DNA from 2 places in the Lysinibacillus sp. FSL W7-1291 genome. Region 2 is predicted to be linked to the other one. Evidence: a T-box and tRNA genes for the amino acid it is inferred to sense, from the RefSeq annotation. Region 2 holds a T-box; the other holds one or more tRNA genes.

Region 1 (15,385 bases), 380 kb from region 2:
TGATCCATTGGATGATACAAAGCTTTGGCCAAACGATCAATTCCCATGGTATGCAGTTGGCAAAATGGTATTAAACAAAAATCCTGAGGATTATTTTGCTGAGGTGGAACAGGCCGCATTCGGCACAGGGGTACTGGTTGATGGCTTAGACTTTTCTGATGATAAAATGCTGCAAGGTCGTACTTTCTCTTACTCTGATACACAGCGTCATCGTGTAGGAGCTAACTATCTACAGCTACCGATTAATGCGCCTAAAAAGCGTGTTGCTACCAATCAACATGGTGGGCAAATGATGTATAAACGTGATTTAGCACCCGGTCAAAATCCACATATAAATTATGAGCCATCTATGCTCAATGGTTTAAAGGAAGCGACACAAGCTGGGAAAGAACATACACCCTATGTAGAGGGAAATCTTGTTCGTGAATCAATCGATCGTCAAAGCAATACTAAGCAAGCTGGCGAAACTTACCGTAGCTTTGAGCAGTGGGAGCGAAATGAACTTCTTGAAAACTTAATACGCGATTTATCAGTCTGTCACGAGGATATTCAAAATGCAATGATTGCGCTAGCAGAGGAAGCGGATGAAGAATATGGTCGTTTACTCAAAGAAGGTTTGCATAAGGCACGAAAAAACGCCTCCGCTTCTAAACCACTTGGCAATATCGATGGCGATCAAGCACCTCAAGATGCTATCAATAAAGGTCATGATGCCGAGCCATATTAACTAAGTTAAAAATAGGCTGGGACAAACCAATGAAAAACCCGATCTATTTTACGAAACACTCCTTTAGTGTTTTGTAGTAGCTCGGGTTTGCTTTTTGTCTTAAAATTATCTGGCTTTCATAATAGCCAAATTAATTATGTATAAGCCTCTTTTTGCATTATTGCTCATAAGCCTTATACCAATGATAGGGTTGAATTTCTTTTAATAACTTAAATACTAATTCACCATTTGCATTCGTAATCGCAGCTTTCACATTCTCTCCTCAATAGAAAAGTCTTTCCTGACAGACCCCGCATGGTGTAAGTTCTGATTTTTCACTTTCTCGAGCAACACAAATTGAATGTGTAACCTTTGTATTGAATTGATGGGCCTCTAGAATGGCTCCCGTTCCCATACATAATTCAGTAGCTGGCATTCATGACCTCTGGTGCGATACTTGTTAAAATCCGCCCATCTTCAGTATACAAAGTTGCAGTTCCTCCCCAGCCAGAGGGATATCTTTTTTCTGCTAATGCTACTGCCGATTCATATAGTGTTTTTTCAATATCCATCCTACATCATTTATGCACGCCAGGTAATATTTTCAATACCTTTTCCTCGGCGTCTAAAATAGCATCCACTCCTAGTGGAATGGCAATATTCGTCGTTTCATGCCCAATCTTAAAGCCAGCCACAACCGGAATGCCCAATTCAGCAAAATACTCCTTCATCAACAGATGCAATGCCGCTTCATCAGCTCCTGTCTGTGTAAATGAGCCAATGATTACACCTGCTAACTGTTCTAACTTCCTAGCCTGTTTTAATTGCTGAAGCATCGAATCAATTCCTGGAATCGTTTCACCTAGTTCTTCTATCAATAAAATTCGACCTTCAGTACGCACTTCAAATTTGGTTCCTAATGTGCTGACAAGACGATAGAGATTGCCTCCGATAATTTCACCTCTTGCAACACCCCCAGCAATTGTTGTTAAAGGAGAAATCGCCTCTGTATACTGAATTTCCATCGGGGAAAATAATTGTAAAAACATTTTCTTTGATAAGTCATCCATCTTACTAGCTGCCATAAGCAGAGGGCCATGAAATGTCACTAGGTTGGCATATTCATTGATGGCACAATGTAAATATGTCAGATCTGAAAAGCCCCAAAAAATTTTAGGGTTTTCCTCTAATAAAGTATAATCAACTTTTTCAGCAATTCGTGCAGAGCCATAGCCTCCCTTGGCACAAAAGATCGCTTTCACTTCAGGGTTTTTCACCATTTCATGCAGATCACCTAACCTGGTCTCGTCATCTCCAGCTAAATAATCATGTTTAGCATGAATCGTATCACCTACAATATAGCGAAGCCCCAATTCGTCCAAAAAAGCTAATGCATCTCCTAGCTTTTCAGGCTCTACCAGACTTGAAAGGGCAATAACACCAACTAAATCACCTTTTTGTAGATACGGTACTGTACTTTTCAACGCAATCACTCCTCTTTTCCTTATTTTAGCATAGCCATACTATGGGAGCATTGATTATTGCGATGCTTCATGCCTAAAATAAACCATAATATTAGAAGTTATCGCTTTATGATAATCTCGCCATAGAGCTTACCTTCCAGACACACTATCTAGCACAAACTTTATTCATTGGAAATAGACAGCAACGATTGCTGGTATTTTTGCTTCTATCGTTGCTTTTTTGCTGGAATAACAGTGTCATACTGTTTGGTGCGGACAAGGTGAATATTTATTTTTTTCGATGAAAATTATCCTACCGGAAAAACAAATAAGCAAAGACTTCCACTATAAGAAGTCCTTGCTTATTCTTGTTAGTTTGTTCCACCATAAATAATCGTAACATTAGGATGGTTTAATAATTGACTTGCTGGGAAATCTTCCGTCACATGACCACTCTTCAATTTTTCCATTGCATCCAACTTCTTCTCTCCAAAGGCAATAAGGACGATTTCCTTTGCCTTCATAATGGATTGAATGCCCATCGTAATCGCATGTGTGGGCACTTCAGAAGGGTCATCAAAGTAAATAGCGTTTTCTGTTCTTGTGGACTCTGTTAACTCAACTATATTAGTCATAGAATCAAACGAAGTGCCGGGTTCGTTAAAGCCTATGTGACCATTCACACCGATTCCAAGCAGCTGTAAATCAATGCCTCCTGCTTCCTCAATACGTCTATCATATGCAAGACATTCGGTAGCTAAGTCGGCTGCCTTGCCATTTGGCAAATGTATATTTTCTTCTTGTATATCTACAAAATTAAATAAATTCTTATGCATGAAAGTCCAATAGCTTGCTGGGCTTGTTTGCTCAAGACCTACATACTCATCCAAGTTAAAAGTTTGAACATCCTTAAAAGATAGATGACCTGCCTGATGTCTCGCCACTAATTTCTTATACATACCAACAGGTGATCCACCCGTTGCTAACCCTAAAATACTATTAGGTTTCTCTTGTATTTGCTTGGAGAAAATATGAGCTGCAACTTCGCTCATTTCCTCATATGTATTTACTTCTATCCACTTCATAGTAATTACGATACCTACCTTACCCTCAATATTATTAACTAATATGTAAAATATTTCACTTTATAGTAGCTAATATATTAATCTTACTAGTTATTTAGCTATTTTTCTATCATTTCCTCCTTCAGTTTATGCGTGTAATCTTAGACTATTTCGGTTATGTTATTAATAAGGAAGTGAGGCGATTTTATGAATTCTCAGATTCATCACTATTTACAGCATATTCAATTTCAAGGATCTTTAGAGCCAACTATACAACTACTTGGACAACTACAAACGAAACATCTATTGACCATTCCCTATGAAAATTTAGATGTTGCCTTGAACCGTGGTATCTCCTTCGCTATCCCTGATTTATATCAAAAAATAATGGTTGAACGACGTGGTGGCAATTGCTTTGAACTCAATATCTTATTTAGCTGGCTCTTGCGGGAACTTGGATTCTCTGTTACGAATCGATATGCGCAGTTTTGGCGTAACGTGGCAGAAGATACACCTACAGAGGAGATTCCTATGCACCAGCTTTTATTAATAAATGAGGGTGGACAGACCTATATCTCAGATGTAGGAGTAGGTGCTTTAGCACCCTGTAAGCCAGTACCATTGATTGCAGGACATCAACATCGTGAAGGCCAAGAGTTATATAAAATAGAACGAGATGAAGCAAATGGTTGGATGCTGTTTGAACAAACAAAACAAAATTGGCGTTTGCTTTATAGTTTTCATGATGATGCAAATGAGGCAAAATTTGCACCTCGACTCTCGCAGCAAAAAAATAAAATTGCTATGATTCGCACTACTCGTGGACGTCATACCATGATGAACAACGAATTTAGAATCTATGAAGGTTCATCCTTAACAATTTATACTACACACAATGACAAAGAATGGCTGCAAGCTCTTCAGCGTTTTTTTCATATTACATTACAAAACTAACAACAAAGCAAGCCCACTTCAAAAAGAGGCTTGCTTTCAATTTATTTCATTGTACGATTTAATAACTCTAACACAACAATGTCATTGTGTAGCTCTTTCACTAAACCAATTCCATCTACAAAATAATAAGTTTTCACCACATCACTATAGATGGATCTTTCTTCAAGTATCACGACACCTGTATATTGAACCTCACCAGCTCGCACAGTACCGTTAGTCGTTTTAACTGTCACTCGTACACCAGACGTCACTCCCTCGTCATCCTCATGTAAAATGACACCTATTCTAAGTGGTAGTTCCAAATACAAATCATAATGTGTGGTAGCATCACTAGCAATAGCTTGACCATATATACGGTCATGTCCATATAACAGTTCATTAGGAAATGTTTGTGCTGTACTTACATTTTGGACTGTCCATACATCATTTTTACCGTCATGATGGTCATATTGATAGTTTAACGTATAGCGTTGATTATCACTTAAAGAATAATGAGCATACGTATAAACAAAAGCAGGATCTTTTAGCAAATCAGGCTTAGTCAGAGTCATCGCTCGTGCCAAAAATGCTGAAAAGTGAGCACGTGTAACAGGCTCATTTGGTTTAAATGCTCCATCCTCATAACCTCTTATTAAATGATTATGAGCCAATGTTAAAATCTCTTTATAGCCTGGTGTCTGCTCCGTTACATCCGAAAAATAATAAGGATCTGAGCCCTTTAATTGAAAGGCTCTGTGCAGTACAATAGCCATTTGTCCTCTTGTAATCATTGCATCTGGATGGAATTTATCGACTGCATTAAAAATGCCCGCATTTTGTACCGCAGCAATTTCTTTATAATACTTATGCGCAGTCGTTACATCCTGAAAATTAGGATTTTTTATATTGATTGTATTTAATCCTAGAGCACGAGTTAACATCACAGCAACCTGTGCTTTCGTAACTTTTTCGTTCGGCTTGAACAGAGTATTTGAATACCCCCTCACAATATCCTGCTCTACTAAATAATCAATTTCTGTTGATAATGTCTCATCAGTTAAATCTTTAAAGCTTGCTGCCCGTACTTCCTTAGGTAATAGACAAACAGTTATCAGGATTGAACATATAATTTTCAATAGGTTCTTCACATTATCCCTCCTCCTTCAATTCTTTACCCATCTAAGTCAATTTTTACTCTTCATATGAAAATACCACAACCATAAAAGATATGATTGTGGTATTTCCAATTAGTACATAGCATTTGGTAACACAAGCCCATCGCTCATTTTAATAATACGATCAGCATAGGCGAGCATTTCTTCATCATGTGTCACCATTAATGTTGTAATCTTTAATGTTTTCGTTAATTCTCTTAGCAACAGCATAATTTCTTTAGAACGCTGGGAGTCTAAACTAGCTGTTGGTTCATCAGCAAACAATACTTTTGGTTGATGAATGATGGCACGTGCGATTGCTACACGCTGCTTTTCTCCACCTGATAAGGAGGAAAGATAAGCCGTTTTACGATGAGCCATTCCAACTAATTGTAGTAGATGATTCACTTCATGCTGCTGTTCGTGCTTCTTTAACCGAGACTCAGCAACATCTAGCATTAACAGCAGCTGCTCCTCCACTGTCAGAAATGGTACGAGATGCGCAAACTGAAAGACAAAGCCAAATTTACTTGCACGTAATTTCCGTACCTGCTCAGTGCTCATCGTTGTAAGATTTTGTTCTTCGAAAAACACTTGCCCATCTGTTGCTGGCTGTAGTCCCGCAGCTATCGTTAACAGTGTACTTTTCCCTGAACCAGACGCACCTACCAATGCAGTAATCTCCCCCTCTTTTAACGAAAGATTGATACCTTTTAAAATTTCCTCCTCCACTTCACCATTTTTAAACGTTTTTCGCACTTCATCAATTGTAAACAATGTCATGATTATGCCTCCCCTTGTTGTATGGCTTGTAACGGTTCAATTTTTTTAATTTGTAGACCCGACAATGTAGCTCCGATAAAGCCAATGATAAGAAACACAATAGATAACTGTGTTGTAGTGCCAATTGCTAAGGTGAAGGGCATTCCCTTAGGTGCAACAACATTAAATAACTGGCTAAGGCTAATGGATATGACAAGTGAGATCATTGTAATAATAGCCATCTGTGTCCAGATCATTTTAAACAACTTACTTGTTTTTAAACCAATTGCTTTTAAGATGCCATACAAACCAATTTTTTGCACATTCATCATATAGAAGAAAATGGCGAATAACATGCCACTAATGACAACTAAGAACCATATAATCATATTTAAAGATAGCTGTTCCGCACTATAGCTGGGAATTGTATTGAGAAATTCTTTATTGTTGTATGCTTGTAGCCCTTTAAACTCTTTTGGCTCGCTATTTGGTACATAAATTAACTGTTTGTCATTTACACGATACATCTCGTGATAGGCCTCTTCACTAATGTAAGCGACAGGTGCGTGGCTATATTTCTTTTGCTCCACAAAGCCTTTAACGATGAACTCACCATTGTATTGATTATTCTTTAATGTATCTCCGACTTTGATTCCTTTATCCTGTAACGAGCTATCTAACAGTACCTCCCCTTGATGCACATTTTGAAACAATCTGGACTCGGTAGATGTAACAAAGGCAACACTCTGCTGTTTATCGTCTTGATCATTTAAAAAGCCCATTTGAATCGAAAAAGCTACTGCTTCTTTCTCTTTCCCCATGACTTCCTGTTGAAGGTCGCTATCAATTCTCGAAAGATTAAACGCCCCCTCTGCATCTTCAGCCATGTAAATTTGTCCTTTCGGTAAATCTTTAATTAAAGCTGCATTATCCTGCGATAGACCATTTGCCAAACCCGAAATAATAAACGTTAAAAAACTAACTAGGAAGATAATGGAGCCTAAGATTAAAAACCGTACTTTATTCTTCTTTATCTCTTTCCACGCAAGATTCATTACTAACCCCTCCATTTCTTTGATTACTCATAGCTTAAAATGTTTACATGAACAGAGCATGAACTAATCATTAAAAATGACCGGGAAAATAAAAAACCGATCTATAAAGGAAGTTTTTATCCTATAGAACGGTTTAAAATATTTTTAATTTAAAAAATTCATATAATCCATTTTTAAAGTAATTGTATTCATTTTGGTCTATTAACTTAACGCCGTACCCTTCATAGAATATCTGTTCGTCTTGTTCTGTTTCAAATACATGTGGTTTAGGGCGTACCGCCAGAGCAACATCATATCGTGGATCACCTAATGCTCCAGCACTCCAATCGATAACTCCTGAAATTTTTCTATTCTGTACAAGAACATTGTCAATTGTGAAATCACCGTGTATAAATGTTTGCTGAATGATTTTTGGTTTTTTCCTTTTCAATTTATCTAATAATTTTGGAGTGCCATCTACTTTAAAATTTTTCAAATTACACTCAGCTTGTCCCAACATATCGTCTATCCATGGTGTGTTTTTTACTAACTCTTGTGGACATCGGGTTGAATGAATGGCAGAAAGGATCTTTCCAAAATTAAATATTATTTCATGTCTGTTTTCCTCTTTAATCTCATTTTCTAGTGCACTTCTAACGGTGTCGCCTTCTAAATATGCCATTAAAGCCCATGACTGATTTTCTAATGGTTGTTCAATAAAATAATGCAACGTTGGAACTGGTAATGTAGATTTTGATAAATGTTTAAGGACAGTTGCTTCTTTCGTTAACCAGGAACAAAATTGTGTTCCTTTTGTTCTTTTTAAAACGAATATTCCTCTTTTAGAATTAAGAATTCCTACATCCGATGTATGTCCTTGTCTTGGAAAATAAATATGGATAACTCCTCCAACATACTCAACTATGTCTTTAGGTATTTCATTTCGTTGTATGGGATGCAAAATTTTCACCACCAATGCTACTTATTTTAATCAGCCTTTCCTATTCCTTTAGTTTGATAAAGAACAGGATCTATATTACTCCACACATAAATTAATAAGTCTAAGTCTTTATTTCCTATATTAATCTTTTCCGTTTTTTCTAATCTAGCACCCAATCTCTCATAAAAACGCTTCGACTGATTATCCTCTAAAACCTCAACAAATATTTTTTCATAGCCTAATGCTTCCAACTTAGTAAACAATTTATTGACTAGTTTACTGCCTATTCCTTGACCCTGAAATTGATCTAAAATGTAGATGGATGTTAAATCCCCAGACCCTTCAATTTCATTTTCAGCTCTCTTACCACCATCAGTAAATCCAATAATTTCCCCATTATCGCTTTCTGCAACAAAGACATAATGATCAACTTTAGAGAAGTTCCTTACCCATAATTCTGTTCTTTGCTCATAAGACAATTTTTCTAAATACTCGGTAGGAAGAATATTTTTATAAGTATTCTTCCAACTATCTACATGAACTTTTGCTATGCCTTTAGCATCCGACAACTTTGCTTCCCTTATAATCATGTTCCACACCTACCTTCGTATTTACTGTTTATTCAATATGTATGTATTTATATCCTCTTTTGGCATAAAAAATTTTAATCATTCACGCGAGGTTTAAAATGCAATATTATTATTGATGACAAATAAAAAAACGCTTCTTACACTAAGTAAGAAACGTTTCTATAGACAGTTTTAACATACTACTGTCTAGGATACCGGTGGTCGGGGTCGAACCGACACTCCAAAGGAACACGATTTTGAGTCGTGCGCGTCTGCCAATTCCGCCACACCGGCATAATGGAGATAAAAAAAATCGGATACACCGATTAGAGTTAAAATATGGAGGCGGCAACCGGATTTGAACCGGTGATAAAGGTGTTGCAGACCTGTGCCTTACCACTTGGCTATGCCGCCATCGAAGTTGGAGCGGAAGACGAGGTTCGAACTCGCGACCCCCACCTTGGCAAGGTGGTGTTCTACCACTGAACTACTTCCGCAAAATGGCTGGGGTACCTGGATTCGAACCAGGGCATGACGGAATCAAAATCCGTTGCCTTACCGCTTGGCTATACCCCAAAAGATAATTATATAAATGGGGCGACTGATGGGAATCGAACCCACGAGTGCCGGAACCACAATCCGGTGCGTTAACCACTTCGCCACAATCGCCATTATATTATAATTTTTATTAATTTTACTTTAAATGGGGCGACTGATGGGAATCGAACCCACGAATGCCGGAACCACAATCCGGTGCGTTAACCACTTCGCCACAATCGCCATAAAATTAATTGGCAGGGGCAGTAGGAATCGAACCCACACCAAAGGTTTTGGAGACCTCTATTCTACCGTTGAACTATGCCCCTATAATAATAAAACTGGTGGAGGGGGACGGATTCGAACCGCCGAACCCTAAGGAGCGGATTTACAGTCCGCCGCGTTTAGCCACTTCGCTACCCCTCCGGGAATACATGGTGCCGGCGATAGGAGTCGAACCCACGACCTACTGATTACAAGTCAGTTGCTCTACCAACTGAGCTACACCGGCAAAAAACATGATGGGTCAGGACGGAATCGAACCGCCGACACTTAGAGCTTCAATCTAATGCTCTACCAACTGAGCTACTGACCCTTGTTATTAAAATAAATGGCGGTCCCGACCGGGGATCGAATCCGGCGATCTCCTGCGTGACAGGCAGGCATGTTAACCGCTACACCACGGGACCATTTGGTTGCGGGGGCCGGATTTGAACCAACGACCTTCGGGTTATGAGCCCGACGAGCTACCACTGCTCCACCCCGCGATAATCATATACTATTGTAAAAATAATGGTGGAGGATGACGGGCTCGAACCGCCGACCCTCTGCTTGTAAGGCAGATGCTCTCCCAGCTGAGCTAATCCTCCATCTGGGTATTTAAATGGTGACCCCTACGGGATTCGAACCCGTGTTACCGCCGTGAAAGGGCGGTGTCTTAACCACTTGACCAAGGGGCCAACTTTTGGAATAAATCAAAGTGCTGGCGGAGAGTAAGGGATTTGAACCCTTGAGACAGTGTTAACCGCCTACACGATTTCCAATCGTGCTCCTTCGGCCACTCGGACAACTCTCCAAGAATGGCTCCGAAGGCAGGACTCGAACCTGCGACAACCTGATTAACAGTCAGGTGCTACTACCAACTGAGCTACTTCGGAATAATTTTAGTATATAGCCTAGCGACGTCCTACTCTCACAGGGGGAAGCCCCCAACTACCATCGGCGCTAAAGAGCTTAACTTCCGTGTTCGGTATGGGAACGGGTGTGACCTCTTTGCCATCATCACTAGACTATTTGAAAGACAATACTTATTATAACATATTTTATAAAAATTACAAGTATATTATAATATTTTTTATTCTTTCAAAACTGGATAAACGTACATTGAATGGTTCAAACATTTTGGTTAAGTCCTCGATCGATTAGTATTCGTCAGCTCCATGTGTCACCACACTTCCACCTCGAACCTATCTACCTCATCGTCTTTGAGGGATCTTACTTACTTGCGTAATGGGAAATCTCATCTTGAGGGGGGCTTCATGCTTAGATGCTTTCAGCACTTATCCCGTCCACACATAGCTACCCAGCGATGCCTTTGGCAAGACAACTGGTACACCAGCGGTGTGTCCATCCCATCCTCTCGTACTAAGGACAGCTCCTCTCAAATTTCCTACGCCCACGACGGATAGGGACCGAACTGTCTCACGACGTTCTGAACCCAGCTCGCGTACCGCTTTAATGGGCGAACAGCCCAACCCTTGGGACCGACTACAGCCCCAGGATGCGATGAGCCGACATCGAGGTGCCAAACCTCCCCGTCGATGTGGACTCTTGGGGGAGATAAGCCTGTTATCCCTTGGGGTAGCTTTTATCCGTTGAGCGATGGCCCTTCCATGCGGAACCACCGGATCACTAAGCCCGTCTTTCGACCCTGCTCGACTTGTAGGTCTCGCAGTCAAGCTCCCTTGTGCCTTTACACTCTACGAATGATTTCCAACCATTCTGAGGGAACCTTTGGGCGCCTCCGTTACCTTTTAGGAGGCGACCGCCCCAGTCAAACTGTCCGCCTGACACTGTCTCCTGCCCCGCTAAGGGGCATGGGTTAGAATTTCAATACAACCAGGGTAGTATCCCACCGACGCCTCCTTCGAAGCTGGCGCTCCGAGATCTCTGGCTCCTACCTATCCTGTACAAGTTGTACCAAAATTCAATATCAGGCTACAGTAAAGCTCCACGGGGTCTTTCCGTCCTGTCGCGGGTAACCTGCATCTTCACAGGTACTATAATTTCACCGAGTCTCTCGTTGAGACAGTGCCCAGATCGTTACGCCTTTCGTGCGGGTCGGAACTTACCCGACAAGGAATTTCGCTACCTTAGGACCGTTATAGTTACGGCCGCCGTTTACTGGGGCTTCAATTCGCAGCTTCGCTTGCGCTAACCACTCCTCTTAACCTTCCAGCACCGGGCAGGCGTCAGCCCCTATACGTCACCTTACGGTTTTGCAGAGACCTGTGTTTTTGCTAAACAGTCGCCTGGGCCTATTCACTGCGGCTCTCATGCGCTTGCACGCTCAAGAGCACCCCTTCTCCCGAAGTTACGGGGTCATTTTGCCGAGTTCCTTAACGAGAGTTCTCTCGCACACCTTAGGATTCTCTCCTCGACTACCTGTGTCGGTTTGCGGTACGGGCACCTCTCACCTCGATAGAGGCTTTTCTTGGCAGTGTGAAACCAGGAACTTCGTCCATACGGACTCGCCATCACAGCTCAACGTTACAGTGTGCGGATTTGCCTACACACACGCCTTACTGCTTGGACGCGCATAACCAACAGCGCGCTTACCCTATCCTACTGCGTCCCCCCATTTCTCAAACGGTGAGGAGGTGGTACAGGAATATCAACCTGTTGTCCATCGCCTACGCCTATCGGCCTCGGCTTAGGTCCCGACTAACCCTGAGCGGACGAGCCTTCCTCAGGAAACCTTAGTCATACGGTGGACGGGATTCTCACCCGTCTTTCGCTACTCATACCGGCATTCTCACTTCTAAGCGCTCCACCAGTCCTTAGGTCTGACTTCAACGCACTTAGAACGCTCTCCTACCACTGACATCGTAGATGTCAATCCACAGCTTCGGTGAATCGTTTAGCCCCGATACATTTTCGGCGCAGCGTCACTCGACCAGTGAGCTATTACGCACTCTTTAAATGATGGCTGCTTCTAAGCCAACATCCTGGTTGTCTGTGCAACGCCACATCCTTTTCCACTTAACGATTACTTTGGGACCTTAGCTGGTGGTCTGGGCTGTTTCCCTTTTGACTACGGATCTTATCACTCGCAGTCTGACTCCCGTGTATAAATATCTGGCATTCGGAGTTTGTCTGAATTCGGTAAACCGGATGGCCCCCTAGTCCAAACAGTGCTCTACCTCCAGTATTCTCATCACGAGGCTAGCCCTAAAGCTATTTCGGAGAGAACCAGCTATCTCCAAGTTCGATTGGAATTTCTCCGCTACCCACACCTCATCCCCGCACTTTTCAACGTGCGTGGGTTCGGGCCTCCAGTAAGTGTTACCTTACCTTCACCCTGGACATGGGTAGATCACCTGGTTTCGGGTCTACGACCACGTACTATTTCGCCCTATTCAGACTCGCTTTCGCTGCGGCTCCGCCTTCTAAAGCTTAACCTCGCACGTAATCGTAACTCGCCGGCTCATTCTACAAAAGGCACGCTATCACCCATTAACGGGCTCTAACTACTTGTAGGCACACGGTTTCAGGATCTCTTTCACTCCCCTTCCGTAAGGTGCTTTTCACCTTTCCCTCACGGTACTGGTTCACTATCGGTCACTAGGTAGTATTTAGCCTTGGGAGATGGTCCTCCCATTCCGACGGAATTTCACGTGTTCCGCCGTACTCAGGATCCACTCAGGAGAGAACGAACTTTCGACTACAGGGCTTTTACCTGCTCTGGCGGACCTTTCCAAGTCGCTTCATCTAACTCGCTCTTTTGTAACTCCGTATTGAGTGTCCTACAACCCCAAGAGGCAAGCCTCTTGGTTTGGGCTCTTCCCGTTTCGCTCGCCGCTACTCAGGGAATCGATTTTTCTTTCTCTTCCTCCAGGTACTTAGATGTTTCAGTTCCCTGGGTCTGCCTTCTAGACGCTATGTATTCACGTCAAGATACTACGCGATTAAACGTAGTGGGTTCCCCCATTCGAAATCTCCGGATCAAAGCTCACTTACAGCTCCCCGAAGCATATCGGTGTTAGTGCCGTCCTTCTTCGGCTCCTAGTGCCAAGGCATTCGCCGTGCGCCCTTAATAACTTAACCTAACGGCTTTCAATAAAAATATCGGAAACCTCTTAATGTTATTAAGCCTATAAAAAAACTTAAAAAAATAAATGTGTTTGTTACAATTTCAATGTCGTTTTATCCAGTTTTCAAAGAACAAGTTTTGAAGCTTTTCATTCAAGAAGAATGAACCTTCAAAACTGAACGCAAAACGTAATCTTACAAACCCTAGGTTTGTATTCCGAAATAATCCTTAGAAAGGAGGTGATCCAGCCGCACCTTCCGATACGGCTACCTTGTTACGACTTCACCCCAATCATCTATCCCACCTTCGGCGGCTGGCTCCAAAAGGTTACCTCACCGACTTCGGGTGTTACAAACTCTCGTGGTGTGACGGGCGGTGTGTACAAGGCCCGTGAACGTATTCACCGCGGCATGCTGATCCGCGATTACTAGCGATTTGGCTTCATGTAGGCGAGTTGCAGCCTACAATCCGAACTGAGAACGACTTTATCGGATTAGCTCCCTCTCGCGAGTTGGCAACCGTTTGTATCGTCCATTGTAGCACGTGTGTAGCCCAGGTCATAAGGGGCATGATGATTTGACGTCATCCCCACCTTCCTCCGGCTTGTCACCTAAGCAGTCACCTTAGAGTGCCCAACTAAATGATGGCAACTAAGATCAAGGGTTGCGCTCGTTGCGGGACTTAACCCAACATCTCACGACACGAGCTGACGACAACCATGCACCACCTGTCACCGTTGCCCCCGAAGGGGAAACTATATCTCTACAGTGGTCAACGGGATGTCAAGACCTGGTAAGGTTCTTCGCGTTGCTTCGAATTAAACCACATGCTCCACCGCTTGTGCGGGCCCCCGTCAATTCCTTTGAGTTTCAGTCTTGCGACCGTACTCCCCAGGCGGAGTGCTTAATGCGTTAGCTGCAGCACTAAGGGGCGGAAACCCCCTAACACTTAGCACTCATCGTTTACGGCGTGGACTACCAGGGTATCTAATCCTGTTTGCTCCCCACGCTTTCGCGCCTCAGTGTCAGTTACAGACCAGATAGTCGCCTTCGCCACTGGTGTTCCTCCAAATCTCTACGCATTTCACCGCTACACTTGGAATTCCACTATCCTCTTCTGCACTCAAGTCTCCCAGTTTCCAATGACCCTCCACGGTTGAGCCGTGGGCTTTCACATCAGACTTAAGAAACCACCTGCGCGCGCTTTACGCCCAATAATTCCGGACAACGCTTGCCACCTACGTATTACCGCGGCTGCTGGCACGTAGTTAGCCGTGGCTTTCTAATAAGGTACCGTCAAGGTACAGCCAGTTACTACTGTACTTGTTCTTCCCTTACAACAGAGTTTTACGAACCGAAATCCTTCTTCACTCACGCGGCGTTGCTCCATCAGGCTTTCGCCCATTGTGGAAGATTCCCTACTGCTGCCTCCCGTAGGAGTCTGGGCCGTGTCTCAGTCCCAGTGTGGCCGATCACCCTCTCAGGTCGGCTACGCATCGTCGCCTTGGTGAGCTGTTACCTCACCAACTAGCTAATGCGCCGCGGGCCCATCCTATAGCGACAGCCGAAACCGTCTTTCAGTGTTTCACCATGAGGTGAAACAGATTATTCGGTATTAGCCCCTATTTCCGGAAAGTTATCCCAAACTATAAGGTAGGTTGCCCACGTGTTACTCACCCGTCCGCCGCTAACGTCGAAGGAGCAAGCTCCTTCTCTGTTCGCTCGACTTGCATGTATTAGGCACGCCGCCAGCGTTCGTCCTGAGCCAGGATCAAACTCTCCATAAAAGAAATTTGAATAGCTCAAATTGTTTTGCTGGCATCATTTTGATGTCCAAAATTTTGTTTCGTTCATTAACCGAAGTTAGTTACTAAAAACTTTATTGATTACGTTTTGCTTGTTCAGTTTTCAA
Region 2 (15,385 bases):
GGTTGATTATAATGAGCAACGTAAAAATAAATAGTAAATGACGAAGGCTATCTACTAGTTTCTATTAAACTAGTAGATAGCCTTTTGCATGTCATGTATTAAATAGGAAATTCTTTCATTTTCTCTAACGCAATAACGAAAGGTGGATCATTTTGTTGATTGAGAAACTCGTATTTTAAGACATGTACATGTTTTTGTGGAAGCCTACTAACATAGTCCATGACCGTATCTCGTTCTTCCCTACCACCAGGATGACCATGATAAATAACAAGAATGATTAGGCCGCCAACCTTCAAAAGCTTTAGTAAATCCTCAATAGCTTGTGTCGTTGTAGCGGGCTTTGTAATAATGTCATGATTGCTGCCAGGTAAATAGCCAAGGTTGAAAATGGCTGCAGCTACAGGCTTGTGTACATACTGTGCTACGTCTTCATGCCCTTTATTAAGGACCAGTGCACGATGCTCTAAACCGTGATCTAAAAGGCGAAGGAGTGTTGCATCAACCGCTTCTTTTTGAATATCAAAGGCATAAACTTGTCCATTATCCCCCACAAGCTGTGCTAGAAACAATGTATCATGACCGTTTCCAGCAGTAGCATCGACGACCGTATCTCCCTCATCTATACTGTCCTTTAAAAGCTGCTGTGCATATTGTAAAACACGTTGTAGTTTCATTTTGTAACCTCAGCCTTATAAAACTTCCCTTGCCAGCTGCCACGACGTTCAAGCTCGGCATCAATACCATTCAATACTTCCCATTTATTGACGCTCCACATTGGTCCAATCATTAAATCAATCGGTCCATCGCCGGTAATACGATGAATGACCATTTCAGGTGGGAGAAGTTCTAATTGATCTGCTACTAGTTTTGTATAGACATCCTGATCTAAAAATTCTAACATGCCTTTTTCATATTGCTTCACCATTGGCGTCCCTTTTAGTAGATGTAGTAAGTGGATTTTTATGCCTTGGACATCTAGCTGTGCTACTGCTCGAGCAGTTTCCATCATCATGTTATAGTCTTCAAGAGGCAGGCCATTAATGATATGTGAGCAAACACGTATGCCGTGCTTGCGCAATTTTTCAACGCCTTCCACATAGGTTGCATAATCATGGGCACGATTAATCAGATTCGCTGTTTTTTCATGCACGGTTTGAAGACCAAGCTCAATCCATAAATACGTACGCTCGTTTAACTCTGCTAAGTATTCCACGACATCATCTGGCAAACAATCAGGGCGAGTAGCAATGGAAAGACCAACAACACCTTCTTGTGCTAAAGCAGCTTCAAATTTTTCCTTTAAAACTGGCAGTGGGGCATGTGTATTTGTATAGGCTTGGAAGTACGCCATATATTTGCCGTCCTTCCATTTCTGATGCATTTTGTCTCGGATTTCAGCAAATTGTACATCGATTGGATCTACCTTATTACCGGCAAAATCACCAGAGCCTGCAGCACTGCAAAATGTACAGCCACCAAAAGCGACTGTGCCATCACGGTTTGGACAATCAAAGCCTGCGTCTAATGCGACTTTAAATACTTTATGTCCGAATTGATCACGTAAATAGCGATTCCATGTATAATACCTTTTTCCTTCTGAAGGAAAAGGAAAATTCGTTTCTGTCATTTATTTCACTCCTCTAACGCTTTATTCTATCATGTGCTTTTCGTTCCGTCATGGGGGAAGGGCTTGATCGTTACATCAATGAAGAAAAATTGTAATGAAAACAAGAAAAAGACTTTTAAAACTTAGTTAAAGTATGATGGCATACTTGTAAAAAGGGTAAAATTATTTTTCTTGTGCTTTTAAGGTTTTCAGCATAAACTAGCTATTTAGAGAGGCGAAATAATGGAGGTCATCATATGCCAAAACGTGTTTGGTTTTTACTTATTGGAATGCTTGTGAACACAACAGGTAACTCTTTTTTATGGCCTTTAAATGCCATATATATGCATGATTATTTAGGGAAAACTTTAGCGATGGCTGGTTTTGTCTTAATGCTCAACTCTGCTGCTGGAGTATTGGGCAATCTATTAGGTGGTTACTTATTTGATAGAATCGGTGGCTATAAGGCGATTATGTTTGGCATCCTGCTAACGATTGCTTCATTAATAGGCTTAACAATTTGGCATGGTTGGCCACATTATGTGTGGTTTTTAACGATACTAGGCTTTAGTGGGGGCATCGTTTTTCCAAGTATGTTCGCATTAGCAGGGGCTGCATGGCCTGAGGGCGGACGAAAAGCCTTTAATGCGATCTATTTGGCACAGAATGTTGGTGTTGCAGTTGGCCCTGCTCTTGCGGGTATAGTGGCTGATTATCAATTTGATTATGTTTTTAAAGTGAATTTAGGCATGTATATTTTATTCTTTTTTATTGCTTTATTTACATTTAAACGTTTAGAGGCAGGCAGTATTGCCCCTAAAAATGTCGTCAGTGAAAGTAAACGAATTGTTAACAAAGCACCATTCTATGCTTTGTTAATTATTAGCGCATCCTCAGTGTTATGTTGGCTTGCATATTCTCAATGGAGTGCTACTATTTCATCCTATACTCAAGATTTAGGCTTAGGGTTAAAGCAATATAGTTTACTTTGGACAATAAATGGTTTGCTTATAGTTGTAGGTCAGCCACTCATTGCACCGCTTGTGAAAAGATGGGAAAACAATTTAAAGCGTCAGCTCGTATTTGGTGTAATTCTGATTGCCCTATCGTTTGGAATCATCGCCTTTGCGAGTGATTTTAAAATGTTTGGAGCCGCGATGCTTGTTTTAACGTTTGGTGAAATGTTCTATACCCCAGCATTACCAACCATCGCGAATCAGCTCGCACCAAAAGGTCGACAAGGATTCTATCAGGGCATTATCAATAGTGCAGCGACAGGTGGTCGGATGATTGGGCCATTATTCGGTGGGATAATGGTGGATCAATTTGGCATGATACCTCTTGTATTAACTTTAGTGGTCGTTGTGCTGTTGGCTATTATTCCATGTTTAACTTATGATTATCCTTTAAAAAAGAATAATATCGTTGCAGATTAATAGTGGGCAAGGAAGAGAGCAAAAACGAGTGATCAGCACTTGGTTTTGCTCTTTTTTTATTGAAGCTATTGAAAAATAATCGATACAGGCTTACAATCATACATATTCAAATATTTGAATATGTAGTAATGTGGAGGGTGTTTTTTATGGAAGAGGGTTTACAACAATTTAAGGCGGATTTTTTTAAAGCATTAGCACATCCGTTACGCATTAGAATACTGGAACTCCTTGTAGAAGGTCAGAAAAGTGTCAATGAGATTCAAGATTGCTTAGAGAAAGAGGGTTCTGCTGTTTCTCAGCAATTAAGTGTATTACGCGCCAAAAATATCGTTTATGGTGTGAAGGAAGGTAAAAAAGTCTACTATTCTTTAAGTGATCCGATGATTGGTGAATTACTTGGGGTGGCAAAGGATATTTTCAATAACCATTTAGTTAACACCATTTCGAGATTAGAGGAAATGACGAGCAATGAAGGTGACGAAGGCAATAAGTAAATCAAAGAAGTTGAAAAATTATGCTTTGCTTATTATTTCGAAGGGAAGATTTATCTATGAAGTCACTGTTTACAGGACGCTTTGAAGGGTATTCTGTTCATCACGTCAAGAAGGATCTATTATCCGGAATTATAGTTGGGATCGTCGCTATTCCACTTGCCATGTCTTTTGCCATTGCATCGGGGGTGAAACCCGAATATGGGATTTATACCGCCTGTATTGCGGGTATTCTTATTTCTCTTTTTGGTGGATCGAAATATCAAATTGGTGGGCCAACTGGGGCGTTTGTACCGATTTTATTAGGAATTGTCATTACCTATGGCTATGAGGATTTATTACTTGCAGGATTAATGGCTGGGATTATGCTTTGCTTAATGGGCATTTTTAAGTTAGGATCTTTAATTAAATTTATTCCTCGCCCTGTAACAGTTGGCTTTACAGCAGGTATAGCAGTTATTATTTTTACAGGTCAAATTGCCAACTTTTTAGGGTTAACAAATGTTAAAAGACATGAGTATTTTATTGCCAATATACAAGAAATTATGAAGCAGCTTGGAACGACCAATATGTATAGTATTTTGACGGCTGTTATCTGTTTTGTGACAATACTGATGACGCCGAAGTTTTTTCCAAAGGTTCCTGGAGCATTAGCAGGTATTGTTGTTTCTACACTTGTGGCCACTTTCCTCTTTACAGGACATGTTGCTACGATCGCGACAGCTTATGGGCAAATTCCGAATTCATTGCCTCATTTTGCTATACCTGATATCACCTTTGAACGCCTACAACTGCTTATTGGACCAGCGTTTGTCATCGCCATGCTAGGGGGCATAGAGTCACTACTATCGGCAGTCGTTGCAGATGGGATGACGAATAGTAAGCATAACAGTAATCGAGAGCTGATTGGTCAAGGAATTGCTAATATCGTGACGCCTTTGTTCGGGGGGATTCCAGCTACAGGTGCTATTGCACGGACTGCAACTAATATTAAAACAGGTGCAGTATCGCCTATGTCAGGTATCATACACGGAGTATTTGTTTTAGTTACATTATTGCTATTAGCACCATATGCGTCTCATATTCCATTAGCAAGTATGGCTCCTGTATTGATGGTTGTAGCCTGGAATATGAGCGAACGACACCATTTCTCACATATTGTGAAATTAAAATCGGGTGACTCGCTAGTGTTATTGATTACCTTTTTATTAACGGTGTTTACAAGTCTCACATTAGCAGTGGAAGTAGGGCTTGTATTAGCTGTGCTATTATTTGCAAAACGCATGAGTGAAAAGCTTGTTGTGACAAAGGTACTCCCAGACCATTCAAACAAAAGTGGGAAGGTACAGCCCCATGTCGTTCACCAGCAGCATGATTGTCCGCAAATTAGCATGTATACAATTGAAGGACCATTGTTCTTTGGAGCTGCTCAAATGTTTGAACAAAAAATTGAAAGCACTTTGCATCAGCAACCAAGAGTTTTGATATTGCGAATGGGGAAAGTGCCCTTTATGGATTCCACTGGTGAAGCATATTTTAGCAATATTATTGAAAACTTTACAGCACAGGGTGGTAAAATCCTGGTAACAGGTGTGCAAGGTGATTTAAAAGTAGCTCTTCAGCACAATGGTATTTACGATAAGATTGGAGCGCATCATTTTTATCAGCATACTGGAGAAGCGATTACTAAGGCTCTCGGCTATTTGGACACAAAGAAATGCATCGGATGCCAGCATTTTGCTTTTCATGAATGTAAGGATTTATCAAAATCTAAGGAAGAAAAGGAATTAATTCTTCAGTAATGGGTTAGTCTGTAAACAAAGGCTTGTGCTTTTCAATACTTTCCATTAGAATAAATGCAATATCATGTAAAGACTGTGATGAGGAATAGTAAATTTGTCGTTCTTTTTAGAGAGCTAGCGGCTGGTGGGAGCTAGTAAGAAAGCAAGTTGAACTCGCCTTCTGAGTCTGCCCGCGTGAAACAGCGTGTGTCGTTTCTTCCGCGTTAAGGAAGCTTGAGCCGAGTGTAATCACTAATTTGGGTGGTACCGCGGGAGTACAAATTCTCTCGTCCCTTCTATAAGAAAGGGACGAGTTTTTTTATTTTTTAAATATTTTGTCAATTATGATGAAGAGCAACATGATTCAATCGAAGGAGGAAAAAGAATGAGTTTTAATCATCTACAAATTGAAAAAAAGTGGCAGCAATATTGGGCTAATAACAAAACATTCAAAACTGAAAATGAAACAGCGAAGCCTAAATTTTTTGCATTAGATATGTTTCCATACCCATCTGGCGCTGGACTACATGTAGGACATCCAGAAGGATATACAGCGACAGATATTTTATCACGCTTTAAACGTATGCAAGGCTACAATGTATTACATCCAATGGGCTGGGATGCTTTTGGTTTACCAGCTGAGCAATATGCACTCGATACAGGAAATGACCCAGCAGAATTTACAGCTAAAAATATTGCAACTTTTAAACGCCAAATTCAAGAGCTAGGATTCAGTTATGATTGGGATCGCGAAATTAACACGACGGATCCAGAGTATTATAAATGGACACAATGGATTTTTATCCAGCTTTATAAAAAAGGTTTAGCCTATGTGGATGAAGTAGCTGTTAACTGGTGTCCAGCGCTTGGTACGGTATTGGCTAACGAAGAGGTAATTGATGGGAAATCAGAGCGTGGTGGGCATCCAGTAGAACGTCGACCAATGAAACAATGGATGCTTAAAATTACTGCATATGCTGATCGTTTAATCGACGACCTAGAAGAAGTTGATTGGCCAGAATCTATTAAAGATATGCAGCGCAACTGGATTGGTCGTTCAGAAGGGGCAGAAGTAACATTTGCTATTGATGGTTCAGATCAAAACTTCACGGTCTTCACAACACGTCCAGATACATTATTTGGTGCTACATATTGTGTACTTGCGCCTGAACATAAATTGGTAGAACAAATAACGACAGCTGAGCAACGTCAAGCTGTTGAGGCATATTTAGAGAAAGTGAAAATGAAATCGGATCTTGAGCGCACAGATTTAGCAAAAGAAAAAACAGGCGTATTCACAGGTGCTTATGCAGTGAATCCGATTAACGGGAAAAAAGCGCCGATTTGGATTGCTGACTATGTGTTAGTGTCTTACGGTACAGGTGCTATTATGGCGGTGCCAGCACATGATGAACGTGACTATGAATTTGCGACTGCATTTGGTTTAGACATCGTTCCTGTACTTGAGGGTGGGGACATTAGCAAAGAAGCATTTACAGGTGATGGTCAACATATTAATTCTGAATTCCTTAATGGTTTAAATAAAGAAGATGGCATTGCGAAAGCAATTGAATGGTTAGAGCAAAAAGGCGTTGGAGAGAAGAAAATTTCTTATCGACTACGTGATTGGCTATTCTCACGTCAGCGTTACTGGGGTGAACCAATTCCAATGATTCATTGGGAAGATGGCACGATCACACCTGTTCCAGAATCAGAATTACCATTAGTGCTTCCAAAAACAGATAATATCCGTCCATCGGGTACTGGTGAATCACCATTAGCTAATATTGCTGAATGGGTGAATGTTGTAGATCCAGAGACAGGCAAAAAGGGTCGCCGTGAAACAAATACAATGCCACAGTGGGCTGGGTCTAGCTGGTACTTCTTACGCTATATCGACCCTACAAATACAGAGGCGATTGCAGATCCAGCGTTACTAAAACGTTGGTTACCAGTAGATATTTATATTGGAGGAGCAGAGCATGCAGTACTGCACTTACTTTACGCTCGCTTCTGGCATAAAGTTCTTTATGATCTAGGTGTTGTTCACACGAAAGAGCCATTCCATAAATTATTTAACCAAGGTATGATTCTTGGTGAAGGTAATGAAAAAATGTCTAAATCGAAAGGTAATGTTGTAAACCCAGATGAAATCATTTCATCACATGGTGCCGATACATTACGTTTGTATGAAATGTTCATGGGACCATTAGAGGCATCTGTTGCATGGTCAACAAATGGTTTAGATGGGGCACGTCGTTTCTTAGATCGTATTTGGCGTCTATTTGTTAATGAAGAAGATGGTGCCATTTCATCAAAAATTCAAGTGTCTAACGATCAAACACTTGAAAAAGCATACCACCAAACAGTGAAAAAAGTGACAGAGGATTACGAAGGTATCCGCTTTAACACAGCTATTTCACAGATGATGGTATTTATCAATGATTGCTATAAAGCTGACGTTATTCCAGCAGAGTATGCGGAAGGCTTTGTTAAAATGCTAGCACCAATGGCGCCGCATATTGCAGAAGAGCTATGGCAGCTATTAGGTCACGATTCAACACTTTCTTACGAGCAATGGCCAACATACGATGAAACGAAGCTTGTGGATGATGAAGTGGAGATTGCCGTGCAAGTGGCTGGTAAAGTCCGTGCAAAAATCGTCGTAGCGAAAGATGCTTCAAAAGAGGATATCGAAAAAGTAGCGCTTGCTGATGAAAAAGTACAAGAATATATGGCAGGAAAAAAACTAGTGAAAATCATCGTTATTCCAAGCAAACTTGTCAATATTGTCGTTAAATAAAATGATCTAAATAATAAAAATGTACATTACTAAATGAAATTTTAGTGATGTACATTTTTTATTTTTCGTGAAGAGTTTATAGTGGATAATTTAAAAAACTACACTCCATAACTATCGGAGTGCAGTTCAAATGATGATGTTTAAATAATCAATCCAACAATAATAGCTGTTAGGATACTGACAAGTGTGGCTCCGTACAATAACTTTAAGCCAAAACGAGCAACGACATTACCTTGTCTTTCATTCAACCCTTTAACTGCTCCGGAAATAATACCGATGGATGAAAAGTTGGCAAAGGATACAAGGAATACCGAAATAATGCCCAGTGTACGTTCACTCATGGACTCTGAGACGTCGCCAAGGTTGATCATGGCAACGAATTCATTCGTTACTAATTTAGTGGCCATTATTCCACCAGCTGAAACAGCGTCTGCCCATGGGATACCCATTAGGAAAGCTATTGGTGCAAAAATATAGCCTAATATTTCTTGGAAAGAAACACCGATAATCATATCAAACAATGAATTGATTAAATCCATTAATGCTACGAAACCAATTAGCATGGCTCCAACAATGATGGCTACCTTAAAGCCATCCATAATATATTCACCAAGCATTTGGAAGAAAGCTTGCTTCTGCTCATCTTCAATGGTTAAGATATCTTCCTCTTCTTTTACGGTATACGGATTAATGATGGAAACAATTATAAAACCACCAAATAAGTTTAAAACAATCGCCGTTACGACATACTTTGGTTCAATCATCGTCATGTACGCGCCAACAACTGACATCGAGACGGTCGACATCGCGGATGCACATAATGTATACATACGCTGTGGCGCAATCTTATCTAATTGTTTTTTGACTGTAATGAATACTTCCGATTGTCCAACCATTGCGGAAGCAACAGCATTATAGGATTCCAATTTTCCCATTCCACTTACTTTACTCAACAGTAATCCTATCCATTTCATGAAGAAAGGGAGAATTTTAAAATGCTGCAAAATCCCAATTAAGACTGATATAAAGACAATCGGTAATAATACAGCTAGGAAGAACGGAGACTCTCCTTCATTTGCTAATCCACCAAAAACAAATGATATCCCTGCATTTGCGTAAGACAATAAATGATCAAATACTTTGGTGATTCCTTTGATTAAAACAAAACCAATTGTCGTATTGAGTAGTAGAGCTGCCAATAAAAATTGGATGATTAACATCACCACTATATATTTATATTTTATTTCTTTTTTGTTTTTACTCATTAATAAAGCTAGGGCAAAAACAAGTAACAATCCACAAAAGGATATTAAGTATCTCATAAGTTCCTCCATAAGTATGTGTAATAGTTTGTCCTGATGTTCCAAATTCAGAAGAACAGCTAAAGATCTTAATTAGTCAGACGTCAGACAAACAATCTCACTATAACAGTTTTTTTGCTAGTTATTCAATAGATAATAGAAAAAAAGTATGCAACAGGGCATACGAATACGATAAATACAGTTCTATAACAAGAAAAGCTCATGTCAAAACACTTTTTTATTGTGTGAAGTTTTTAAAATTTTATGACCAATGTGTAAATGAAAACGTAGGAAACCAACTAGGGAAGTGAAAGTGTAAGGCGTGTTTGGGAAGTTCTGACCATTGTGGCAAACGTACGAGTGGTGTTATTTAAAGATGCAGAAGAAGGTATTCAGGATGTATTTTTTTACCTAATCATTATTTATGAAAACATAAAAGACATATATTTAGTTAACTACAGACTAATGCCTGACCTCCATATATTTTAGGGTTCAGGCATTTTTTCTATAGTATCGGTCTGAAGCATTAATTGATAAATGCTAGAGATCATAAAGCTAGTTGCTAATCCGTAAAGTGCATTGAAGCTTAGGGCAACGCCAATTCCTATGAGGATAGATAGCAGTATGACAAACCAACTATGTTTATGAATACGGCGATTCGTAAATAAAAGAATTAACATAAACGGCAGTATGGTAATGTGCAGGAACGCGAAAGAATAAATAACCCCTAAAATCGTTAAATCGATAGATAAGAAAAAGGTAAGTAAAATGACCATAAGTCCAATTAAGTAAAAATAATAGGGTCTTTTCTTCATAAAAAAACGTTTTGTTGCACGCATATCTACAAGTAAGGACGTCACAACGGCCAACAGGACAATGACAAGGAAAGCGAATGTCAGAAACCCAGGCTGTACTTCATATAAGAACGTAAAAATTAGCACTTGAAACTGACCAAAGGAGCCACTGTATAAAGCAATCATTAAAATAGCTGTAAAGGATAATGTTAATAATGCTAAAATCACACCTGATGAAAATAGGCTGCGACGTATTTTTTTGGGCTTGATAAATGCAATTAAATACCATGTTGATTTATCAAAAAGTACTTGTCCTAAAACGGCTAATTGAATAATGACATAGAACAGGAGGATTTCGCTATTTTTAAAATAAAATAAATAAGGGTGGTATAAACGAATGCCTTCATAAACGGTGCTTGCTCCATTTTGTACAAAGTAGTAAATAGGGATAAAAATAAGTAATGAAAACAGGGCGATGATAAATAAAATTTCTAGCCACAGTATACTTTTCACAGACATGATGCGATCAAACAGTAACATACCGGTTAGAAATAAAAAAAGCGTAATGGGTATCGGGATATTTAACATGATTTCAGACAAGACACTAATGCTAATTAATTGAATTAACCAAAGTTCAATGCTTGTCAAAAGGTAAAACAGTCGTATCACTTTTAAATTCATACCACTCAATTTTTGTTGTATGGTAGAGAGTAAAAAGCTTTGTGTATGCTGGTTTTGCTTGTAATTCCTTTTATTTAACAAGGAGCTCAATACAATAAATGAAATGGCTGTTGCTAATGTATAACAAATGCCTGCCATAAAGCCATAAGAAATAAGAGCTGAGGGAGAGGACAATAATAAATTACCGTTAATCCATCTTGCTAAAAGAATGATGACGCCTGCTGCTGTGCTTAAACTTGCAAATGGTACGAGCAATGAATAATTTTTTAACATACTATCAAATACCTTTACTCATTTTAGCGGATTTATATTGACGTGGCGATAGATTATACTTTTTCTTAAAGGCCACACTAAAATAGTGTTGGCTATTAAATCCACAGCTCTCCGCAATTGCAGACATGCTTGCGTCCAGGTTTTCATTTATTTTCTTCACGGCCATTTCGAGGCGGTAATTATTTATATACTCATTAATGCCAATAGACTGCTCCTCCAAAAATTTACGACTTAAGTAGCTTGGATTCAAATGGATCTTTTCTGCAATAATATTTAAACCGAGCTTTTCATAATAGTTTTCATGGATATAGGAAAGCGCGCTTTGAATCGCATCATGGTTGGAGCTCCATACTTTATATTTCTCCACAATCGCATCTAATTCACTAGCAATAACAGGTTTTGTAAGATAATCTTTTACCCCGATACGCAATGCTTGCTGGGCATATTCGAAGGTCTGATAAGCGGTTACCATAATGATGTCTATTTCATACATTTCTTTTAATTCCTTGCTCAAAGTGATACCATCTTTCCCAGGCATTTGGATATCCAAAAAGGCGATAGTCATACGGTGTTTTTTAGCTAATTGCAGAGCTTGTGAGGCATCCTGAGCAGTATGGAATGTCCAATTAGGGAAATGCGGTTTTAATAAATAAATCATTTGCTCTAGCTCTAACGGCTCATCATCTGCGATTAAAATATGCATGGTGAGATTCTCCTTTCACATTCAAATTGATAGAAGGGCTAAGCGGGAACGTGAATTGTAACTGTGTAAAACTGTTCATTATTTTGAATCGAAAATAAAACATTTTCGAGACCATAAATAAGCTCAAGCCGTTGTCTAATATTTTCAAGACCATAACCTTGCTGTAATTCATCTTCTAGCTGCTCAATAGCAGTTTCTATCTTTTCTAAGGGCTGTGTATTTTTTATTTCTATTAATAAGATCTTGTCCATTTTTTTTATCGTAATGGATAACTCAGCAGGTCCTATATGCTTTTCAAAGCTATGTTTATATGCATTTTCAATAATGGTCTGCAAAATAAATGGAGGTATTTGTACAGATAGAGCTTCATCATCCATATCCTTATGAATCGTCAGACGATGTCCAAAGCGTAACTGTTGAATATTTAAATAGCTATCCATAAATTGTATCTCGTTCTTTAACGCGATTAAAACCTCATGATTATTGTATTTAAATTTAAAAAACGTTGCTAAGGCCTCAATACCCGCAACCAAATCTTCCTTACGATTGATGCGGGCTAGGCTTAGCAATGAATTTAATGCGTTAAAAAAGAAATGTGGTTGTATTTGCTGATTTAACTGAAGAATATTCGCTCGTTGTAAATCCTGCTTGAGCTCTAAACTTCTCTTTTCTTCCTCAAGGCTATCGATTTGTTTTTCGAAAATAAATATAAAAGTAAGCAGAAAAGCTCCAATAATTGGAGCAATTACACATAGGAGAATATATATGTTGAAGGTTTCTAGTTGTAACATAATGATCTCTCCATTTATTTTATAAGTGTAAGATACATTAAACTAAATTTTCTGCAAAATGGCAAGCTACCTTATGTGTTGCAGTGATTTCTCGTAATGCTGGAACTTCTGCTTTACATTTCTCTGTGGCGAATGGACAACGTGTGTGAAAGCTACAGCCAGTAGGAGGATTAAGAGGTGACGGTAGGTCTCCTTTTAAAATAATACGCTCCTTGCGATGTTGTTTGTCGATTACTGGAATAGAAGAAAATAATGCTTTTGTATAAGGATGATATGGCTGTGTGAAAAGGGAATGCTTATCAGCAATTTCGACAACCTTTCCAAGATACATGACCATGATACGATCTGAAATATGTCGAACAACACTTAAATCGTGTGAGATAAATAAAAATGTTAAATCTAAATCTCGTTGTAGCTGCTTTAATAAATTTAAAATTTGTGCTTGAATAGAAACGTCTAGCGCAGAAACCGATTCATCACAAATAATAATTTTAGGATTGACTGCAAGAGCTCTTGCAATTCCGATACGTTGACGCTGACCACCAGAAAATTCATGTGGATAGCGCTCTAAGTATTCAGGACGTAATCCAACAAGCGACATTAATTCAATCATGCGTGCCTCTTGTTGTTCAGGTGGTACTATTTTTTGAATAGACATGGCCTCTGTTAACATTTTACGAATGGTTCTTCGTGGGTTAAGGGATGCATACGGATCTTGGAAAATAATTTGGATGTCCTTGCGTGCAGCACGTAGCTCTTTTTTGTTCATATTCACTAAGTTTTTACCAAATAACATTACTTCTCCAGAAGTAGGTTCATCTAATCTTAAAATAGAACGCCCCGTCGTTGATTTTCCGCAGCCAGATTCTCCAACAATGCTAAGTGTTTCACCAGGCATAATGTCAAAGGAAACACCATCCACAGCTTTTACAATTTGCTGAGGACCGAAGAGCTTTTCTTTTTTTAAGAAAAAATGCTGTTTTAAATCATTTACTTGTAAGATTGGTTGTGTTTGTAGCGCTGTTGTCATACTGTCATCTCCTTCATCATTGTTTGCCCTTGCCATTCATTGCTGTACATCCAACATCTTACTTTTTTCTCGTGCTCCACAGTCATAAGCTCAGGTTGTTGTTCATGACATAAATCTGTAGCAAATGGGCAACGTTCTGCATAACGACAGCCAACCGGATAATTGTATGGACTTGGAACAGTTCCGTGAATAGTAGATAATTCTTCTTGCTCTTCATAGAGCTTTGGTAATGATTGTATTAATCCATTTGTATAGGGGTGTAACGGTTTTTCAAAAAGACTTTCTGTTGTGCCTTCTTCTACAATCTGCCCTGCATACATCACAGCAATTTTATCGCAAATTTCTGCTACAACACCTAGGTCGTGAGTAATGAAAATAATGCTCATGCCTAATTGCTTTTGCAGATTTTGTATAATTTCAATAATTTGAGCCTGAATGGTTACATCAAGTGCCGTTGTAGGTTCGTCTGCAATTAAAACATCGGGTGTACACGCTAATGCCATTGCGATCATAATGCGCTGACGCATCCCACCGCTTAACTGGTACGGCTCCTGCTTCGCTCTTTTTTCTGGTGCAGGAATTCCCACTAGACGGATCATATCGACGGCCTTTTGCCATGCCTCTTTACGTGATAAACCTTGGTGTAAGCGAATAGATTCAGCAATTTGCTCCCCAACGGATAACACAGGATTTAGACTTGTCATAGGCTCTTGGAAAATCATTGATATTTTATTGCCTCGAATTTTGCGTAATTCCTCATCTGATAATTTTAAGATATCTGTATTATTTAAGAAAATCTCACCGTTGATGATTTTACCAGGAGGTGACGGTACTAAACGAAGTAACGATAGGGAGGTCATTGATTTCCCACAACCAGATTCACCAACAATGCCTAGCGTTTCTCCCTTTTGAAGTATAAAGGAAACACCATCCACAGCTTTGGCAACGCCTTCACTCGAATAAAAATAAGTTTGTAAATTTTTTACTTCTAACACGGTATTTTGTTTCATCGCTTTTTCCCTCCCTAGTTTAAATCCATTCGTTTATTAAAAATTCGATATAATATGTCTACGAAAAGATTAATGAAAACAAATATTAATGAGGCTACGAGAACGCCGCCTTGAACAACAGGTATATCTCGTGTACGAATAGCATCTACAATCATTCGTCCTAAGCCGTTGACAGCGAACACAGATTCTACTAATACTGTTCCCCCAAGTAAACTACCAAACTGTAAGCCTACAACTGTAATAACTGGAATTAAGGCATTGCGTAGTGCGTGTTTTAAAATGATAATATAGCCTTTTAAACCTTTCGCCTTCGCTGTTCGAATATAGTCTTGGTTCACAACCTCTAGCATACTAGAGCGAGTCATACGCGCAACGATTGCAGCGCCACCAGCACCTAGTGTGACCGCTGGTAGAATAATATGTTTGGCACTATCCCAACCTGCTACAGGAAGCCAGTGTAGCTGTACAGAGAAAACATACATCAATAAAATACCTAACCAAAAACTTGGTAGGGAAATCCCTAATAAGGCGACAATCATTAGTCCAACATCCATAAACGAATATGGACGGATTGCTGAGATGATGCCGGCAATCAACCCCAAAATAATAGTGATTAAAATACTATAAAAGGCTAGCTCAATTGTAATTGGTAAACGTGCAGTAATTTCCTCAAATACAGGTTGTT

What was found. The T-box of region 2 lies ahead of leuS (leucine--tRNA ligase). A T-box ahead of a tRNA ligase gene usually reads a tRNA of that ligase, here a tRNA-Leu.
Region 1: it has a tRNA-Leu gene. The T-box ahead of leuS (leucine--tRNA ligase) is inferred to sense a tRNA for this amino acid. The anticodon was not compared.

Annotation. Positions count from the first base shown of each region.
Region 1 covers NZ_CP151994.1:3,809,784-3,825,168, forward strand. Annotated here, with positions in the region: gene NST76_RS18470 (catalase) at 1-727, shown strand, start outside; partial or broken gene NST76_RS18475 (cytidine deaminase) at 885-1,278, opposite strand; gene NST76_RS18480 (LD-carboxypeptidase) at 1,285-2,190, opposite strand; gene nagB (glucosamine-6-phosphate deaminase) at 2,541-3,254, opposite strand; gene NST76_RS18490 (arylamine N-acetyltransferase) at 3,441-4,187, shown strand; gene NST76_RS18495 (S-layer homology domain-containing protein) at 4,229-5,314, opposite strand; gene NST76_RS18500 (ABC transporter ATP-binding protein) at 5,414-6,103, opposite strand; gene NST76_RS18505 (ABC transporter permease) at 6,106-7,137, opposite strand; gene NST76_RS18510 (phosphotransferase) at 7,271-8,077, opposite strand; gene NST76_RS18515 (GNAT family N-acetyltransferase) at 8,104-8,646, opposite strand; tRNA gene NST76_RS18520 (tRNA-Leu) at 8,839-8,919, opposite strand; tRNA gene NST76_RS18525 (tRNA-Cys) at 8,966-9,039, opposite strand; tRNA gene NST76_RS18530 (tRNA-Gly) at 9,048-9,122, opposite strand; tRNA gene NST76_RS18535 (tRNA-Gln) at 9,127-9,201, opposite strand; tRNA gene NST76_RS18540 (tRNA-His) at 9,219-9,294, opposite strand; tRNA gene NST76_RS18545 (tRNA-His) at 9,330-9,405, opposite strand; tRNA gene NST76_RS18550 (tRNA-Trp) at 9,418-9,491, opposite strand; tRNA gene NST76_RS18555 (tRNA-Tyr) at 9,505-9,588, opposite strand; tRNA gene NST76_RS18560 (tRNA-Thr) at 9,598-9,673, opposite strand; tRNA gene NST76_RS18565 (tRNA-Phe) at 9,685-9,757, opposite strand; tRNA gene NST76_RS18570 (tRNA-Asp) at 9,774-9,851, opposite strand; tRNA gene NST76_RS18575 (tRNA-Met) at 9,855-9,929, opposite strand; tRNA gene NST76_RS18580 (tRNA-Val) at 9,956-10,031, opposite strand; tRNA gene NST76_RS18585 (tRNA-Glu) at 10,047-10,121, opposite strand; tRNA gene NST76_RS18590 (tRNA-Ser) at 10,146-10,237, opposite strand; tRNA gene NST76_RS18595 (tRNA-Asn) at 10,243-10,319, opposite strand; rRNA gene rrf (5S ribosomal RNA) at 10,336-10,451, opposite strand; rRNA gene NST76_RS18605 (23S ribosomal RNA) at 10,564-13,488, opposite strand; rRNA gene NST76_RS18610 (16S ribosomal RNA) at 13,707-15,260, opposite strand.
Region 2 covers NZ_CP151994.1:3,431,802-3,447,186, reverse strand. Annotated here, with positions in the region: gene NST76_RS16565 (alanine/glycine:cation symporter family protein) at 1-34, shown strand, start outside; gene NST76_RS16560 (class I SAM-dependent methyltransferase) at 99-674, opposite strand; gene NST76_RS16555 (TIGR01212 family radical SAM protein) at 671-1,627, opposite strand; gene NST76_RS16550 (MFS transporter) at 1,864-3,042, shown strand; gene NST76_RS16545 (metalloregulator ArsR/SmtB family transcription factor) at 3,189-3,536, shown strand; gene NST76_RS16540 (SulP family inorganic anion transporter) at 3,593-5,335, shown strand; T-box leader at 5,402-5,612, shown strand; gene leuS (leucine--tRNA ligase) at 5,700-8,117, shown strand; gene NST76_RS16530 (nucleoside transporter C-terminal domain-containing protein) at 8,258-9,439, opposite strand; gene NST76_RS16525 (permease) at 9,904-11,166, opposite strand; gene NST76_RS16520 (response regulator) at 11,171-11,869, opposite strand; gene NST76_RS16515 (histidine kinase) at 11,908-12,660, opposite strand; gene NST76_RS16510 (dipeptide ABC transporter ATP-binding protein) at 12,698-13,690, opposite strand; gene NST76_RS16505 (ABC transporter ATP-binding protein) at 13,687-14,700, opposite strand; gene nikB (nickel ABC transporter permease) at 14,715-15,385, opposite strand, start outside.